3 regions of the Saccharopolyspora antiqui genome follow, and region 2 is predicted to be linked to each of the others. Evidence: riboswitches for the same ligand, from Rfam matches in the RefSeq annotation. Region 2 holds a riboswitch; each other region holds the start of a gene.
What was found. Region 2 has a riboswitch for thiamine pyrophosphate ahead of thiD (bifunctional hydroxymethylpyrimidine kinase/phosphomethylpyrimidine kinase). Riboswitches for the same ligand answer to the same signal wherever they lie in the genome.
Positions count from the first base shown of each region.

Region 1: it holds a riboswitch for thiamine pyrophosphate, as region 2 does, so the genes downstream of both, ACTWQN_RS36505 (purine-cytosine permease family protein) here and thiD (bifunctional hydroxymethylpyrimidine kinase/phosphomethylpyrimidine kinase) in region 2, are expected to answer to the same signal.
Region 3: it holds a riboswitch for thiamine pyrophosphate, as region 2 does, so the genes downstream of both, thiO (glycine oxidase ThiO) here and thiD (bifunctional hydroxymethylpyrimidine kinase/phosphomethylpyrimidine kinase) in region 2, are expected to answer to the same signal.

Region 1 is NZ_JBQQBO010000041.1:19,373-25,371, reverse strand. It holds gene ACTWQN_RS36525 (SDR family NAD(P)-dependent oxidoreductase) at 1-162, opposite strand, end outside; gene ACTWQN_RS36520 (LacI family DNA-binding transcriptional regulator) at 317-1,348, shown strand; gene ACTWQN_RS36515 (VOC family protein) at 1,364-1,747, opposite strand; gene ACTWQN_RS36510 (SAM-dependent methyltransferase) at 1,910-2,713, shown strand; TPP riboswitch at 2,917-3,030, shown strand; gene ACTWQN_RS36505 (purine-cytosine permease family protein) at 3,021-4,346, shown strand; gene ACTWQN_RS36500 (family 2 encapsulin nanocompartment cargo protein polyprenyl transferase) at 4,454-5,497, opposite strand; gene ACTWQN_RS36495 (family 2B encapsulin nanocompartment shell protein) at 5,572-5,999, opposite strand, start outside.
Region 2 is NZ_JBQQBO010000040.1:27,175-33,173, forward strand. It holds gene ACTWQN_RS36305 (AMP-binding protein) at 1-586, opposite strand, end outside; gene ACTWQN_RS36310 (hypothetical protein) at 633-770, opposite strand; gene ACTWQN_RS36315 (hypothetical protein) at 999-1,736, opposite strand; gene ACTWQN_RS36320 (hypothetical protein) at 1,907-2,164, shown strand; TPP riboswitch at 2,204-2,298, shown strand; gene thiD (bifunctional hydroxymethylpyrimidine kinase/phosphomethylpyrimidine kinase) at 2,286-3,083, shown strand; gene tenA (thiaminase II) at 3,152-3,862, shown strand; gene ACTWQN_RS36335 (hypothetical protein) at 4,229-4,672, opposite strand; gene ACTWQN_RS36340 (hypothetical protein) at 4,685-5,611, opposite strand; gene ACTWQN_RS36345 (GNAT family N-acetyltransferase) at 5,909-5,999, shown strand, end outside.
Region 3 is NZ_JBQQBO010000019.1:84,255-90,253, forward strand. It holds gene ACTWQN_RS26610 (FUSC family protein) at 1-1,019, shown strand, start outside; gene ACTWQN_RS26615 (hypothetical protein) at 1,063-1,641, shown strand; gene ACTWQN_RS26620 (thiazole synthase) at 1,802-2,566, opposite strand; gene thiS (sulfur carrier protein ThiS) at 2,718-2,918, opposite strand; gene thiO (glycine oxidase ThiO) at 2,915-4,033, opposite strand; TPP riboswitch at 4,024-4,129, opposite strand; gene thiE (thiamine phosphate synthase) at 4,235-4,906, shown strand; gene ACTWQN_RS26640 (alpha-lytic protease prodomain-containing protein) at 4,945-5,999, opposite strand, start outside.

The DNA of each region.
Region 1 (5,999 bases), on a different contig from region 2:
CTCGGATCCCGCTTCGGCCACCGCCGTCGCGGCGCGCTCGGTGCCTTCGGCGGCGATGTCCACGGCCACGATCCGGTAGCCGGAGGTGGCGAGCTTGACCGCGGTGGCGTAGCCGATGCCGGAACCGGCACCGGTGACGATCGCCGTGCGAACCTCGTTCATCGTGCGGGGTCCTCCCGAGTTGTCCAGTGTGGATGCGCCGTTTCGATGGTGCGGAGAAAACCGGTTTTCGCTGCCGCAGCCTATGCCGCCCAGGACCCGCGATGTCAAGGTCTGACCAACAGGAGACCGGTTTTCCGCTGCTATGGTCGGCGGCGTGACGAATCGGCAGGGACGGGCCCGGCTGGTCGACGTCGCCGAGCGGGCCGGGGTGACCAAGTCGGTCGTCTCCCGGGTGCTCAACGACGATCCGACGCTGTCGGCGCGGCCGGAGACCCGGCGGCGCGTGTTGGCCGCCGCCGCGGAGCTCGGTTACCGCGCGCATGCGGGCGCCCGCGCCCTGGCCGGTTCCAGCGCGCGGGCCATCGCGATGCTGATCCCGGACCTGACGAACCCGGTCTACGCGCGGATCCTGCGCGGCGCCTACCGGTGCGCCCGGCTGGCCGGGTACGTCGTGCTGGTCACCGAGGACGCCGAGGGGACCGAAGCCGACGAATCGATCACCGAGCTGGTCGCGGCCGGTCGGGTCGACGGGCTGCTGATCGCCTCGGCGCGCCCAGATCACCCGTTGCTGGCCGAACCGACGCTGGCCGACGTGCCGCACGTGTTCGTCAACCGTGGCGTGCCGGGCTCCGGGCGCAACGTGCTGATGGACGGCGCGCAGGCCAGCGCGGCGGCCGTGCGGCATCTGCTCGCGCACGGCCATCGGGCCATCGGCCACGTGGCCGGACCTGCCGAGATCGAGCCGTCGCAGGGCCGGGAACGGGGCTTCCACCAGGAAATGCGGGCGCACGAACTGGTGGGGTCGATGTCGCGCGGTGAGTTCACCGGGGCGGGTGGGGCGGCGGCCGCCATTCGGCTGCTCGCCGAGCACCCGGAGCTGACGGCCATCTACGTCAGCATGTTCAGCCAGGCCGTCGGGGTCGTGCACGCGATCCGGCAGAGCGGGCGGCGCATCCCCGAGGACGTGTCGGTGATCAGCTACGACGACCTGCCCTTCGCCGACTACCTGGAGCCACCGCTGACCACGGTGGCGATGCCGGTGCAGGACCTGGGCCAGGCGGCCGTCGGAGCGCTGCTGGCGCAGCTGCGCGGCGAAGCGCCGCACGACGTGTTGGTGCCCGCGACGCCGCAAGTCGTCGGACGCCGCTCGGTGTGCTTCAGCCGTGTGCCAGATGTACGCGTCTGACCAGGAGAAACCCGGTCATTGGCCGCTGCCGTAGGGTCGGGTGAGGATCTCCAGGATGTGGCCGTTGGGGTCGTCGAAGTAGACGCCGCGCCCGCCGTCACGGGTGTTGATCTGCCCCGGTTCCCGGTGCGCCGGGTCGGCCCAGTGCGCCAGCCCCTGCGCCTTGATCCGCCCGAAGATCTCGTCGAACTCCGCCTCGCTGACCAGGAACGCGTAGTGCTGCGAAGTGATCTCGCCGTCGGTCTCCAGGTAGTCCAGGGTGACGTCGTTGCTGGTCTGCACGCAGATGAACGGGCCGAAGGGCTCCGGCTCGGGCAGCCCCAGCAGGTCGGCCAGGAACCTGGCGGAGGCGACCTTGTCGGTGACTGCGACGATCGTGTGGTTCAGCTGAACAGCCATGATCTCGCTCGCTTTCCTCGTCGTTTCCGCGACGTGTCGAGGCTAGGAGCTATACCTAGGTCGAAGTCAATGGCTGTCGTGCTCGGCGCTGCGGGATCCGTCTCCCCGAAGCAACGGGATTGCCACTAAGGTGATCATCAGGAAACGGATGGAGGCGCTGTCATGGAACGGCAGGACGATTCCGGTTTGTCGTCGATCGACATGAACAGGCCCAGCGTCGCGCGGATGTACGACTACTACCTGGGCGGCAAGGACAATTACCAGGTCGACCGCGACGCCGTCGAGCGGGTGGCCCAGGCCATGCCGGAAATCCGCCAGCTCGCCCAGGAGAACCGGGCGTTCCTGCGGCGCGCGGTGCGGTACATGGCCCGCCAAGGGGTCAAGCAGTTCATCGACATCGGCTCGGGTCTGCCCACCGTCGGCAACACGCACGAGATCGCGCAGGAGATCAACCCGGATGCCCGCGTGGTCTACGTCGACAACGACCCGATCGTTCTCGCGCACGGTCGCGCCCTGCTGGCCTCCGACGACAACACCACCGTGGTCACCGCCGACATGCACCGCCCAGCCGAAGTGCTCGAACATCCCGAGACGGCCAGGCTGATCGACTTCGACGAACCCGTCGCCGTGCTCATGATCGCCATGGTGCACTTCCTGACGGTCGAGGAACGTCCCGCGGTCATGGGCCAGTTGCGCGCCGTCCTGGCTTCCGGCAGTCACATCGCGGCCACCCACGTCACCACGGATGACAAATCACCGGACGCGGTCGCTCAGATCGAGTCGGTCTACGCGGCCACCCCGACCCCCATCTACTTCCGCGACCACACCGAGATCGGCCGCTTCTTCGACGGCTTCGACCTCGTCGACCCAGGTCTGGTCACCATCGACGGCTGGCAGCCCGACCCGATCGACCCGGGACCGGAAGCCACCGGCTGGCTGTACGGAGCCGTCGGCCGCAAGAGCTGAGAGTTGCAGTTGACCCGGTGCGGCCACTCCTGAAGTCGACGCGGCCCGGGATCCACTGGGCGACCAGGGCTCCGCGATCCTGGTGCGCGCCAAGGTGAACGTCTTGACGATCTGCGCGGCCGGTCTTCGTGATTTCCGCTGTCGGAGACGATTTCCCCGGACCGGTCTGACATCGCCGGATTCGGCGGGGTAGGGTGTCGCCGAACTATCCACGCGGGAGCTCGGGCGCACCGGGCTGAGAGGGTGGCACCACACGCGCCACCGACCGCTGAACCTGTCCGGGTAATTCCGGCGTAGGGAGCTGTTGATGGCCCTTGATGTCGATCGTTCCGAAGTTCCGCACACTCTCGACGAACCCGCACCCAAGACGCTCGGTGTGCTCGACCAGGGCGCGTTCTGGGGCAACCTCGGGGTCAGCCTGCTCGGTTTCAGCGGCGCGCTGGCCGTGCTCGCCCCCAGCGGTGTGCCGCAGTTGTCGTTCCTCGCCGCGGTGGTGGCGTGCGTGGTCGGGACCGTGCTGGGCAGCGTCATGGTCGGCATCGCGGCGATTCCCGGTGCGCGCACCGGGGCGCCGTCGATGATGTTGCTGCGCGGGCTTTTCGGCACCAAGCTGTCGTACCTGCCGACCGTGCTGAACATCCTGCAGCTGGTCGGTTGGGGCACCTTCGAGCTGCTGGTGATCGCGCAGGGTACGGCGGCGTTGTTCGGCGGCGGTCCGCAGTGGCTGTACGTGCTGGTGGCCGGGGTGCTGACCACCGCGCTCACGCTGCGCCCGCTCGGTGCGCTGCGGTTGTTGCGCCGCTACGTGAGCATCGCGGTGGCGATCGCGATGGTGTACTTCTTCGTCCAACTGCTGCGCCACCCGCTGCCGGAGCTGAACAATGGTTCCTGGCAAGGGTTTTGGCCCGGTGCGGACGCCGCGCTGGCGGTCGCGGTGTCCTGGATCCCGGTCGCCTCGGACTACTCGCGGCACTCGAAGTCCGCGGCTGGCGCGTTCACCGCTGCCACGGTGGGTTATTCGGTCACCCAGATCGCTTGCTACCTGTTGGGGTTGCTCGGGTTGGCGTTGGTCGGCGGCGATGCGGACAAGGCGTTCGATCCGCTGCTCGCGGTGCCGCTCGGGGTGATCTTCTTCGGGATCCTGGTGTTGCGCGAGGTGGACCAGTCCTTCGCCGACACCTACTCGACGGCGGTGTCGATCCAGAACCTGCGGCCCAGCACGGATCGTCGGGTGCTGAGCGTGGCCGTCGGTGTGGTGACGACGTTGTTGGCGCTGACCCTGGACATCGCCCAGTTCTCGAACTTCCTGCTGCTGATCGGATCGGTTTTCGTGCCGCTGTTCGGGGTGCTGGCGGTGGATTACTTCCTGCCCGGCCGCCGCCAGAGCTGGGACCTGTCCGCGCACGCCCCGTCCCGGTGGGGGATGCTGGTGGCCTGGCTGCTGGGTTTCGTGGTGTTCCAGCTGATCAACCCCGGCGAACTCGGCTGGTGGACGGACCTCTGGACCAACCTCCAAGCCCTCCTCACCTTCACCCCACCAACCTGGCTCAGCGCCTCCCTCGCATCATTCCTAACCGCAGCAATAGCAGCCGCGATAATCGGCACAGCCACCCGCCGCACCCACAAGCCATAACCGAGTGAAGGGCACCTTCGACCGACTAAGCCGGTCAAAGGTGCCCTTCACCCCTCACTCGAACGAGAGCCGGGCGCTAGTCGTCGCTCGGGATGGGTGGAATGGGGTTAGTGGTCGCGGTGGGTTACCAGTTGGGCCAGGGCGCTCAGTTCTTCGGCTGCTCGTGGGCTGGGGTCGCAGCGGCGGAGGTCGCTGAGGGCCGCGGCGAGTAGTTCGTCGGCTTGGTTCTGGCTCCAGGTGCGGCCACCGGCCAGGGCGATCAGCTCGGCGCATTGGGCCAGTTCGCTGCCGGACAGCGGCTGGTCGCGGAGGTAGAGGGCGGCCAGCCGCTGACCGGCGGGCATGCCGGAGGTCAGCGCGGAAACCACCGGCAGGGTCTTCTTGCGGGTGCGCAGGTCGGAGAACACCGGTTTGCCGGTGATCGCCGGATCGCCCCAGATGCCCAGCAGATCGTCGACGTGCTGGAAGGCCAGCCCCAGCCGCTCGCCGAAGCTGCGCAGCCGGGTGATCTGCGTGCCCTTGCCGCCGCCGAACAACGCGCCCAGCGCACACGCGCAGCCCAGCAGCGCCCCGGTCTTGTCGCGGGCCATGCGTTGGCATTCCGCCAGATCGACGTCCCGGCGTTCCTCGAAGTCGAGGTCCGCGATCTGCCCGTTGATCAGGTTCAGCACGGCGGTGCTCAACGTCCGCACCGCGTTGGCGGCCTCGGGATGCCGACATCCGCCCAACACGTCGGCGGCCAGCGCCAGCAGCGCATCCCCGGCGAGGATCGCCGAACCGCTGCCGAACACCGTCCACGCGGTGGGTCGATGGCGCCGGGTGACGTCGCCGTCCAGCACGTCGTCGTGCAGCAGCGAGAAGTTGTGCACCAGCTCCACCGCGACGGCGGCGGGCACCGCCGAGGCGGCATCACCGCCGACGGAGGTGGCGGCGAGCAGCACCATCGCGGGTCGCAGCGCCTTGCCGCGGTCGGCGCGGACCGGGTTGCCGCGCTCGTCCCACCACCCGAAGTGGTAGCCGGTGATCTGCTGCATGCGGGTGGGCAACCGGTCGACCGCGGCCCGCAAGGCGGGCTCGACCATCGCGCGGCTACGTGTCAACGCCTCGTAGGCCGTGCCCGCCTTGTTGGCGTCGTGCTGAATGGTGGCCATCCGATTTCCCTTCGAACAGGCGAATTTCTTCACAGGTCGTGTTGTGCGGCTGGGCGCCGATTGGGGACGCGGTGTCAGCGGGCGATTTCGACGTGTTCGAGGACACCGAGCGCGTCCGGTACCAGGACTGCGGCGGAGAAGTAGGCGCTGACCAGGTACGAGATCACCGCTTGTTCGCTGATGCCGGTGAACTGGACGCTGAGCCCGGGGCGGTGCTCGTCCGGGATGCCGGTTTGCCGCAACCCGATGACGCCGTGGTCTTCCTCGCCGGTGCGCATCGCCAGGATCGAACTGGTGCCGGTTGCGCTGATCGGGATCTTGTCGCTGGGCAGCACCGGTACGCCCCGCCAGGCGTGCACGTGGCGGCCCTGCACCTGCGTGGTCTGCGGGTAGATGCCGCGGCGGTTGCACTCCCTACCGAAGGCAGCGATGGTCTTCGGGTGGGCCAGGAAGAACCGCGTTTTGCGGCGCCTGGAAAGCAGTTCGTCGAGGTCGTCGGGGG
Region 2 (5,999 bases):
GCTGCCGGGCCGGGGAGGTGGCGATGAGGTGTTCCAGCGTGGTGTGCCGGGTGGCGCCGTCGGTCCACGCCAGCACGACGTCGAGGTCTTCGGGCAGGTCGGCCAGGCGGTCGCGGAATTCGGCGTCCAGCACCAGTAGCCCGACCCGCTGTGCGGCGAGCACGTCGGTGAGCTGCTTGGTGCTCAGACCGGTGTTGAGCAGCACCACGTCGACGCCGATCTTGGCGGCGGCGACGGTCGTTTCGAGCAGCCCGTGGTGGTTGCGGCACAGCGCCGCGATCCGGGTGCCGTGGGGGATGCGATTGCGCAGGCCGCCCGCCAGCCGGGTGGTGCGCTGCGAAACCTCGGCATAGCTGAGCGCGGCGCGCTCGTCGATCACTGCGGGGCGGTCGGGGTGGCGCACCGCGCCGACGGCGAAGGCCAGCGGCGGGGTGAGGCCCCAGCGGCGCCAGGCCAGCACGATGCGCAGCAGTTTGTCCGGCCGGACCGGGCCGATGACCCCCTGCTTGACCAGTACGAACGTGGTGTGCAGCGGCGGTATCACGCGCCCCAGCAGCGCCACCAACCGTTGCCTCAAGGTGCTCACCTCCGGATCCGGTCGGGGGCGCGGAAGCGGCCCGCTCCCGACCAGTTCATTCCTGCGCGGCGGCCTGCACAACCGCGTCGCGCAGGGCCGCGCGCAGTCTGCCGACCTCCAACGGGGACAACACCGCTGTTTCGCCGGGCGGCGCGACGACCACCACACTGCCCTGGTTGACGAATACCGACATGTCCCTACGTCTGCCTGCGACATCGCGGCAGCTCACGTGCCACTGCTTGGTGGGCTCCACGATTCCCAGCCTCCCTGGTGCAGTCCGCGCGCTTGTCTCCCGCGCGCAGTGTTGATCGAGGGACGGGCTGGCGGGAGACCTGTGACGACGTTTCACCGGATCGGTCACCAGAAATGGTCTAGATCACATCAAGGGTGCATCATGTCGCGGCCGCGCCGCAACGGAGCCTCAGACTGGACAGATGCGCAGGCCTGCTGGTTCTGCGGTGAAGGTGACCGCGCCTTCGAAGTCGGCGATCGGCAGCTCGTCGCGTACCAGCCGGTGCGGCGCGTCGAAGGCCTCCACCCGGAGCTGGTCGGTGGTAATCGTCTGCTCCGCGAAGTTGACGCCGCCGACCTGGATCAGCAGTTGACCGTCGCGCAACTCGACGGTCAACCAGCCGCCGGGAACCGCGAGCTGCTCGCCCCGGTAGCTCAGCGTCAGCCGACTGGCCGCGGGGTCCTCGGAGCGGATGGCGACGTGCGAGATGGCGACGTCGCGCTGGCCCGTTTCCCCGGCCAGGGCGATCACATCGCGCTGGACGTCCTCGGCCGGGCGGTCGCCGGGTTTCGGCGTCAGCACCGGGGCGCGCAGCTTCGCGGCCAGCCGGTAGGGCTGCCACGAACCGGCGCCGATCAGGTTGACCACGGCGGTGATCTGGGCGTCGGCCAACAGCCGGTCGCTGCCCGGCGCTGGCGTCACCTCGATCGCCGCGACGCCCCGCTGGCCCAGCAGCTCGCGCAGCGCCTTGGCGCGCTGCCTGCTGTTGCGGTCGAACCCGCGGGTGATCGCCACGGTCCCGGATCCGGCGGCCGCGACGGCGGCTTCGGTCAGGCTCGCCAGCGGGGCCCAGATGCGGGCGGGATCCTCGGGCCGCGGTCGCCGACGGGAACGGGCGGAGCCGGGGGCATCGGTAGTGGTTTCCATCGCAATCCAGCTTAGTCCGCGAGGAAGGCTCACCTTCGCTGCCAGTGGGCGTCTTCACGGTGTGAATTCGATCGCTGTCCCGTTGCGCCATCGGGGTGGTGCTGCGGCCGAATGGTCTTGTCGTCGGCGGCACCTGGCGCAATGCTGGGGCGATCATCGAGGGGGCGGGGATGACCGAGTTGAATTTCCCGGCTCTGGGGCGGCAGCCGACCGGCTGCCCTCCGGCGCGCGGGGTGCTGGTCTGCTGGCTGGCCGCGGACGGCAGCCAGGTGCACGTCGGCGACCGGTTGGCGGAGGTCCGGGTGGCCGACGACCGTTTCGGCCGCCGGATCGGTTGGGTTTCGGCCTTGGCCACCGGCACCCTGTGGCACCAGGTCCGGGCCGGTGAGGTGCTGACCGCGGGCGCGGTGGTGGGATTGATCGATTGATGGGCATGGCCCTGGATCGCCTGCGGTTGTTAGGTTGGTGCGAGTGACGCGGGGTGCCCGGCTGCCGGGCTGAGAACAGACCCGTTGAACCTGACCTAGCTCGTACTAGCGGAGGGACGTCATGGTTCCCAATGTGCTGACCATCGCGGGCACCGATCCCAGCGGTGGTGCCGGTGTGCAAGCCGACCTGAAGACCTTCTCCGCGCACGGCGCCTACGGCATGTCCGTGATCACCGCGCTGGTGGCGCAGACCACCACCGGGGTTTCCGAGGTGCACGAGGTCCCGCCGGAGTTCGTCACCGCCCAGCTGGTCACGCTGCTCGACGACGTGCGGGTGGACGCGGTCAAGATCGGCATGCTGGCCAACGCGGAGGTGATCCGCGCGGTCATCGGGGTCCTCGACCGCTACGCGCCGCCGCACGTGGTGCTGGACCCGGTCATGGTGGCCAAGAGCGGCGATCGGCTGCTGGCGCCGGAGGCGGTCGCCGTGCTGCGCGACGAGCTGCTGCCGCGGGTCGATCTGATCACGCCGAACCTGCCGGAGGCCGCCGACCTGCTGGGCGAGCCGGAGATCACCGATCCCGACGGCATGCCCGCGCAGGCCGAGCGGCTGGCCGGGCTGGGTGCCAAGCAGGTGCTGCTCAAGGGCGGCCACCTCGACGGGCAGTCCAGTGTGGACCTGCTCTACGGCGACGGGATCGCCGAGTTCCTCGCCAGCGAGCGGGTGGCGACCACCAATGACCACGGCACCGGTTGCACGCTGTCGGCCGCGATCGCCGCGCTGCGCCCGCAGCGCGCGGACTGGCTCGAAGCGGTGCGCGAAGCCAAGGAGTACCTGACCGAGGCGCTGCGCGCGTCCGATCGGCTGGACGTCGGCCACGGCCACGGCCCGGTGCACCACTTCCACCACTGGTGGTGAGCGGCGGGCGCGCCGGATCTGCCGGCCCGCAGCGCGGAAATCGCTTCGACGACCAACGAGAGGTTCTGATGAGCAAGCTGGCCGCACCGCCCGCTGATGGTTTCTGCGCCCGGGCCTGGGCGCACACCGTCGATCTGCAGCAGGCGATCGTCGAGCACCCGTTCAACGCCGCGCTCACCGACGGCACGCTGGATCGGGACCGCTTCGCCTTCTACATCGTGCAGGACGCGCGCTACCTGGTCGGTTTCGCGCAGGCCCTGGCGGCGGCCGCGACGCGGGCCGAGGACGCCGAGGACGCCGCGTTCCTGGCCGGTGCGTCGCAGGGCGCGTTGATCGAGGAGCGTCGGCTGCACGCCGGGTACGTCGCGGAGTTCGGCCTCTCCGATGCCGAGATCGCCGGGATCGACACCTCGCCGTCGTGCCTGGCATACACCTCGTACCTGCGGGCGACCGCGTTGACCGAGCCCTACCCGGTGCTGTTGGCGGCGCTGCTGCCGTGCTTCTGGGTGTACCAGCACGTCGGCACCACGATCCTGGCGGCCACCGGCGGCGCCGAAGGCCACCCCTACCGGGCGTGGATCGAGACCTACGCCGACGACGAGTTCGCCGAAGCGGTGCTGGCCGCCCGCGACCTCACCGACCGGGTCGCGGGCAGCGTCGATGACGAGATGCGGGAGCGAATGCTCGAAGCGTTCACCCGCGCGACCGAGTACGAGTGGCTGTTCTGGAACAGCGCCTGGATCAAGGAGCCGTGGCCCACCGCGCGCTGGGTGAACTAGCCGTCGAAACCCGTTGTCGGGGCAGGAAGAAACTCCGACGCGATGTGACTGGGGTCGACGCGGTGTGACGGGGCTGGCGCGGTGTGACTGGGCCGACGCGGTGTGACTGGGCGCACATTGGGTTGCGCTAACGATCAGCGCCGTGCGGCGATTCTCTCAGCGAGACGCCCGTCCGGGCGAGGAATCTTCCCACCGTGGACGGAGTTTCAGGCGGCTGTGGGCACTTCTCTGCTGATCGTGCTGACGGGCATGTTGGTGCCGATACTCGCGGCGGCGCCGTTCTACATGGCGGATCGCCGCAAGCAGCGGCAGCAATCCGCCGGTGACGACGAGTGATCGCGGCGAGCCTGCGGCCAACGGGGCGAATCAGTTCTTGTTGATCTCGCTGCGCAGCTTGGCGAGCCGCTGGCGGGACCGGTTGAACTTGGCCTCGAAGTGCTTCTCGAACAGGTCGGTGGGCAGCACCGGCATCTCGATCGGTTCCGCCGATCGCTGCTGCGGCGCGACCCGCACCGACTCGACCTGCTCCTCCGGTTCGACCTGCTCCGGTTCGGCCTGCACCTCGGACTCGGCCTTGGATTCACTCGGCGTGGGCTGATCTTCGGTGCTGGTCGGTCGGCGGGGGATGACCTTCGGCGTCGCCGGGTTCCGCAGCGCCGCAGGCCGCAGGGCGTGCTTGCCATTCGGCGTGGTCGAAGATTCGGACACCCCGGTTTCGGCGAGGCGCCGGTTGGCGCGGTGCAGCAGGGGCCAGAAGATCAACGTGGCCACGGCGAATCCGGTCACGAACATCAGCACGAGCAGATCCACGAGGTGCTCCGATCAGTTCTGCCGCGCGGGGCCGGGTTTCGGGGCGGTGCCGTTGGTGTGCTGCCGCTCGATGGGAATGGTGAAGGTCTGCACGTCGTCGCGCTGTTCGGGCAGTCGCATCGGCGGCTCCACCTCGTCCTCGATCGGCAGTTCGGCCTGTCCCGTTCGCTGCTGCTGGTCGCGGAGGGCCGTCGCGGAGTCTTCGAGCATCTGCCGGGCTCTGTCCATTGCGGACAGCACGGATTCGCGCATCTCCTCCAGCCGGAGCTGGTTGACGCGGATCTCCTCCAGCACCTCGGACCGCAGCTGCTCGGACTCGGTGTCCCACCGGCCGCACTGCCGCTGCGTCTCGGCGATCAGCTCGTTGGCCTCCTCCTGCGCCATCTCCATGGTCCGCTTGTACTCGTTGCGGATGTTCTGCCGCAGTCGGCGTTCCCGGGAGCGCAGTTCGCTGGCCTTCTGGTCGTGCTCGCGGTGCAGCCGGGCGCGCCGCTCCTCGACGTCGGCGATCAGTTCGCCGCACTCGTCGCGCAGCTCGCCGGCGGCCCGCTGGGCTTGGCCGAGCAGCTCGCGCGCCTCGGTCTCGGCGCTGCCCCGGAGGATCTCGGCCTGTCGTTTTGCCTGTTCGCGCAGGTTCTGCACTTCTTCCTCGGCGATCGAGAGCATGTTCTGCACCCGCTGGGAGGCCGCTGGCAGTCCGGTGTCGGAGCTCTCGATGCGCTTGAGCCGCTGCTCGGCGGCGTCCAGACCCCGGCGGGTGTCGTCGCAGAGCTTGCGGAGATCGGTGTTGAGCTGGGCGGCCTCGTTGCGGTCGATGCTGACCAGCCTCAGCTGGTCCTCCAGCAGTTCGATGTGGTCGATGACCTGGTTGCGGTTGAAACCGCGGACCTGGATGTCGAATCCCGGCCGGAGCGGCACAACGGCATCAGCGTCTTCCATTGGTGAACTCCTCTCCGGGCGGGTGGGGCCGACTCGATAGCTCGGAGAGTAGGGGGGATGGTGGGAGCTCGCCCAGCGGAAAACAACGATCATCACCGGATCAGGTAATGATCTTCAGGCGATCCACATCTTGATTAGCGTTCCGTGATGGTGTCCCGAGGCTGTCCACAGTGCTCGATTGGTCCGGGTGCGAGCTGTCCGTGCACGGCGGTCCGGTGGTGGGGTGAGCCACAGTCATCAGATCGAATGGTTAGGTTAGGCTCCGCTCACGGACTTGTGTGATCGAGGGAGTGCGGCGTGTCCAGTGCCGACCTTGCCGGGCAGGCGCAGCAGCGGGCATCGGTGCTGCTGCGGCGCTGGCTGGCCGAGACGCACACTCCGGTGACCG
Region 3 (5,999 bases), on a different contig from region 2:
GGGAGCGGTTCGCCGGTGCGGTACGGGCACACCTGTCGTTGCGGTCGTCGCTGTTCCGGCACGCGCTGCGCTGCACGCTCGCGGTCTCCATCGGCATGGTGATCGTCCTGCTGCTGCGCGACCCGTCGGCGTCCGGTCTGCTGCTCGCGCTGTACGTGGTGCTGCAACCGGCGGCCCGCGACAGCATGACCGGCGCCTTGGAACGCACCGGGGGCGCGGTGCTCGGCGTGACCGCGCTGGCGTTGCTGATCACCCTGCTGCCGGGCGCGTTCCTATTGGTACCGCTGGTGATCGGCGGCATGTTGCTGAACATGGCGCGGTTGCGCGGCGAGTACCAGACGCTGCTGGGTTGTCTGATCGTGGTGACCGTGGTCGATCAGGCGTTGCGGCTGGAGCGGCCGCCGGTGAACGTGGCGATCAGCTTCGCGGCGAACACGGCGGTCGGCGCGGCCATCGCGCTCATCGTCGGCTACGTCAGCTATCTGGTGCTGCCCAGCAGCATCCTGCCGGACGTGCGCGGCGCGGTGCGCTCCACGGTGTGGTCGGTGTCGGAGCTGCTGCGCAGCGTGCGCGCCGCTGGCCAGGGCGTCGATCTGCCCGCGGCGTTGCAGGCGGCGAACGTGCTCGCGTTGCGGCGCACCCAAGATCTGCTCGGCATGCCCGCGCTGCTCGACGGGATCGGCGAGGAGACCGACGACGACCGCGCGACCCGCGCGGCGGCCATCGCGCTCGACGCGTTGCGGCAGGACGTCGCGACCCTCGCGTTCCGGCCGGAGGCCGAACAGGCGGTCGCGGTCCCGGCGCTGCGCGCGGTGGACGACCTGCTGGCCGGCAAGCCGACGGCGCGGATCCCGGACGTGCCGGAGGGCAGCGCCCCGGCCACCGAACTGCTGGCGAGCTCGCTGGTCGAGAACGCCCTGCACGCCCGCCTGGCCATCGACCGGACCTTCGGCTACGACAGCCCGTGGAAGAGCTACACGATCACCTTCGTCCGCCCCCAACGCCTCCACATCCGCTGACCGCCCACCGAGGCCGTCGGCACTGACGGCTACGCTCAGTGAGATGATCACACTCAGCGCGTTCGGCGACGAATCCGTGCTGGAAGCCTCAGCGGGAGGTTTCTACGTGCTCGCTGCAGTGGTGTTCGACGTTGGTGTTCATGAGGTGGCGCGCACTGCGTTGGCGGGGCTGCGCGGGAAACGCCCCAAAATGAAGCTGCACTGGAACGACATGGATGCCCAGCAGCGGCGCAGCGCGACGAAGGCCATTGCGGACCTGCCCGGATTTCACGTTGTCACGGTCGGAACCCCGGTGCCGTTGAAACGTCAGGAACGTGCCCGCGCGGCATGCCTGACCCGGTTGGTGGTCGAGTTGCACGATTTCGGTGTCAACGAGTTGTGCTTGGAAAGCCGCACCACGGCACTCAATGCCCGAGACATCGCCACAGCCCGCGGGGCCCGCTTCAGCCTTCCCCCGGGTGCCCGTTTCCACGTGGTGCATCTACCTGGCAAGTCGGAACGGCTGCTTTGGGCAGCCGACATCGTTGCGGGCGCGGTACGAACCGATCGCATGGGGATGAGCGGCTATCGGGAATTGCTGAATGACCGCATCTACGAAGTCGAAGTGCCAACCTCGTGTTGATCAGCCATGGCATGCGTACGGCCGGGGTCCCGGTATGCCCCGGGTGCACCCGACCGTGCGACTCGCCCGATGCCCACGGCACCGAACTCCTGCCAAAAGGCTACACCACCGGCGGAATCAGCAACATCATTCGTGCTGGTGACGCGTGCTTGGAACTACCTCACCGGGTCGGGTGGCCGGGGCTGGAGGCTTGGGCCCAGAAGCGTTGTGGGATTCGGCCCGCCAGGGACGCCAGGCGACCGGCTTCGACCGCCGCTCGCATCGCCGCCGCCATGCGCTCCGGGTCCTGGGCTCGGGTGACCGCGGTGGCCAGGAGCACCGCCGAGCAGCCGAGTTCCATGGCCAGCGCCGCGTCCGAGGCCGTGCCGATGCCCGCGTCCAGCACGATCGGGACCGACGCCCGGGAGACGATCATCTCGATGTTGTGCGGGTTCCGGATGCCCAGGCCGGTGCCGATCGGCGAGCCCAGCGGCATCACCGCGGCGCAACCGACCTCTTCGAGCTTCAGCGCCAGCACCGGATCGTCGTTGGTGTAGGCCAGCACCACGAAACCCTGGTCGACCAGCTGCTCGGCGGCGTCCAGCAGCTCGACCGGATCGGGTAGCAGGGTGTCCTCGTCGGCGACGACCTCCAGCTTGACCCAGTTCGTCTCCAACGCTTCGCGGGCCAACTGCGCGGTCAGCACGGCCTCGGCCGCCGTCCGGCAGCCCGCCGTGTTGGGCAGCGCCTCGATGCCCAGCTTGCGCAGCAGGTCGAGCACCCCGGTGCCGCCGCCGGCATCGGCGCGGCGCATCGCCACGGTCGTCAGCTCGGTTCCGGACGCGATCAACGCGCGTTCCAGGACCGCGAGGTTCGTCGCCCCGCCGGTCCCGGTGATCAGTCGCGAGCCGAACTTCCGGTCGGCGATTACCAACGGGTCGTCCATGAGTCTCCTAACGACGGGACCGCCGACTCCGGGCGGCGCGGGTATCGGTGCCGTGGTTCGGTATGCCTCCGTTGCCCCGCAAGGGGTCGATTCGGGCTGGGCCGCAACCTTTCGGGTTGGAAACCCCTCCTCCGGGTGGGGCGGCGTCACGTCACCCTCCTTGCACTGCGGTGAGGACCTCGATGGCGGCATCGGGGCGCAGCGTGGTCTCCGGCCACTGGGCTCGGGGCACCACCGCGCCGTCGAGCGCCACGGCCACTCCCCGCTCGGGCACCCCGAATTCGCGCAGCACCGATGCGAGCGTGGCGTCGGTGGCGGTCTCCCGTGGTTCCCCGTTGAGCACGACGTTCACTGCTGTCCTCCCCATCGACTCGGATCGGCGACCTTGACCTCGGCGGCGGGCTCCTCGCCGCGCAGCAGGGCGAGCACCGCGTCGACAGTGGCCGGGGCGAGCAGGAAGCCGCCGCGGTGGTGCCCGGTGGCCGCCAGCACGCCGGGCTCCAACCAGCCGAGCACCGGCAGGTTGTCGTCGGTGCTCGGGCGCAGCCCGGCCGCGGCCTCGACGAGCTGGTACTCAGAGATGCCCGGCACCAGCTGCTCGGCGTCGGCGATCAGGTCGCGCACCCCGCCCACCGTGACCTCGGTGTCGAAGCCGACTTCGTACTGGGTGGCGCCGAGCACCAGGCCGCCGTCGTCGCGCGGCACGAGGTAGACCGGACGGCCGTGCACCGGACCGCGGACCGTGCGGCTCGGCGGCGGCAGTGCCGTGGCCCGCGCGCGCAGCCGGAGGATTTCGCCCTTCACCGGCCGGATCCGGTCCCGCAGCACGGGATGCAGCGCACCGGAATGCGCACCGGCCGCGATCACCACCATGTCGCAGTCCACAGTGGATTCTTCGAGCTGCACGGCGCCGGGCCGCACGCTCTTCGCCTTCGCCGCGACGAATTCGACGCCCGCCGCGGTGGCCGCCGCGCGCAGCGCGCGCAGCGCCACCCGGTTGTCGACCGCGAGATCACCCGGCACTTCGAGCCCGCCGCGCACCGCCGGGCCCAGCGATGGTTCGAGTCGGCGCAGTTCCCGGCTGGACAGCCGGTTGACGGTGCGGCCGAGCCTGGCGAGGTAGTCGGCCAGGTTGTCCAGTTCGGCCCGGTCGGCGCTGTCGACCCCGACCACGAGGGTTCCCTCGCGGCGCAGGCCAGAAGGCAGCCCGGCGGCGCGGCTCAGCTCGTCGGCGAACGTCGGCCATTGCCGCAGCGACGCCGCACCCAGTTCCAGCAGTTCTTCTTCGCCGGGCCACGCCTCGGCGATCGGCGCCAGCATGCCACCGGCCACGTAAGACGCCCCGGATGCCGGTTCGGCGTCGACGAGTCGCACGCGATGTCCGGCGGCGGCCGCCCGCCAGGCGACGGACATGCCGATGACGCCGCCGCCCACTACGACGACGTGATCGGTTCGTTGTTCAGACACTCCACGCTCCCTGCGCCGGCATGACCCGGATCAGGTTCGACGGTCGGGGCCAACGCCCCCTCTCAGCCCGGTGTCCGGACTCCCGTGCTCACCGAGTCCACCGTACCGGGCGAGGATCTCGACGTCAGTGCCTGTCCCTGAACTCGTTTCACGAACCTGTGCGCTCCGGCGGCGGTGGTGCCAGCAGTTACCCTGTGGAACATGCCTGGATTGGACGGTTTCGGCATCCGCGCTCGCCTCGGCGAGGCACGGCTGTACCTGTGCACCGACGCACGCAGCGAGCGCGGTGACCTCGCGGAGTTCGCGGAGGCCGCGCTCGACGGTGGAGTCGACATCATCCAGTTGCGGGACAAGAACCCGAGTGGCGCTCCGCTGGAAGCCCGCCACGAACTGGCCGCGCTGGAGGTGCTGGCCGAGGCCTGCGTGCGGCACGGTGCGCTGCTCGCGGTGAACGACCGCGCGGACATCGCCATGGCGGCCGAGGCCGACATCCTGCACCTCGGACAGGACGATCTGCCGGTGGAGATCGCCCGGCGCATCGTCGGAGAGCACATCGCGATCGGCAGGTCCACGCACGACGTGGTGCAGGCCGACGCCGCGGCCATCGAACCGGGGGTGGACTACTTCTGCACCGGCCCGGTGTGGACCACGCCGACCAAACCGGGTCGACCGGCGGCCGGGCTGGATCTGGTGGAGCACGCCGCGGAGCACCGGGGACACGGTCGGCCGTGGTTCGCCATCGGCGGCATCGGCCCGGACAACCTCGACGACGCGCTCAAGGCGGGTGCGCAGCGGATCGTCGTGGTTCGCGCGATCACCGAGGCCGAGGATCCCCGCGCGGCCGCGCGGAACCTCCGCGACCGCCTGCCGTGATCGCGGCACCCACGACCGTTGTCGGTACCGGTGACCGGTTAGGTGAGCAGCGTCAGGCCGTAGGCCTGGAGGATTTCGTTCACCGGCTGGAAGTAGGTCGTGCCGCCGGACGAGCAGTTGCCCGAACCACCCGAGGTCACGCCCTGGGCCTGGTCACCGGAGAGCCAGGAGCCACCCGAGTCGCCGGGTTCGGCGCAGACGTTGGTGCGGGTCAGGCCGGACACGGTGCCCTGCGGGTACTGCACCGTCTGGTTCTTGGCCTCGACCGAACCGCAGTGCCAACCGGTCGTCGAACCGGAGCGGCAGATCGACGCACCCTCGGCGGACTCGGACGAGCCGGCGACGCCGACGGTGCTGCCGTCGTACCGGTTCACCGCCGGCTGCGGGGTCTCGCCGGAGCCGACCGCCACCCAGCCGTAGTCGTTGCCCGGGAACGACGAGCCCTCGAACTGGCCGGTGGGCTCCGAGGTGCTGTCGCCCTCGCTGCCGCAGTGCCCGGCGGTCACGAAGCCGCCCTGCACCGAGAACCCGACCGAGCAGCGGCTGCCGCTGCCGATGTAGTAGGCGTTGCCGCCGATGACGTCGGCGTAGGTCCGCGGGTCTTCGAGGGACTCGACGACCCGGACCGCGTCCACCAGGACCCCGGCCGCCCGCACGAACTGCGCCGCCTGGAGCTCGGTGCCCGGCCTGGTGGTGACGACAACGGAGTTCTCGCTGCCGTCGGCGTACCAGCCGGAGACCCCGTCAGGAGCCAGCGTGCTGTACGAGTTGAGGCCTTCGACGACGCCGTTGAGCTCCTCGATGGTGAAGTCGACCTGCCTGGCTTCCGCGCCAGCCGCGCGGATCTCGTCGAAGCGCGCCGGGTCGGTCACGCCGACGACGAGCTTGCCGGACTCGGCGTCGAAGTAGGACCCGCCGAACGTCCCGGCCAGCGAGCCGCGCAGCTGCTGGTCCGCGCGGTTGGCGGCGGCCTCCTGGGCGAGCCGCTCGATGGCCTGGTCCCGGGTCAGCCCGAAGTCACGCTGCATCGCGTCCAGCAGAGTCGCGCTGGCCGGGGTCGGCGCGGTCTCTTCAGTCGCGGTGGCCGGCATGG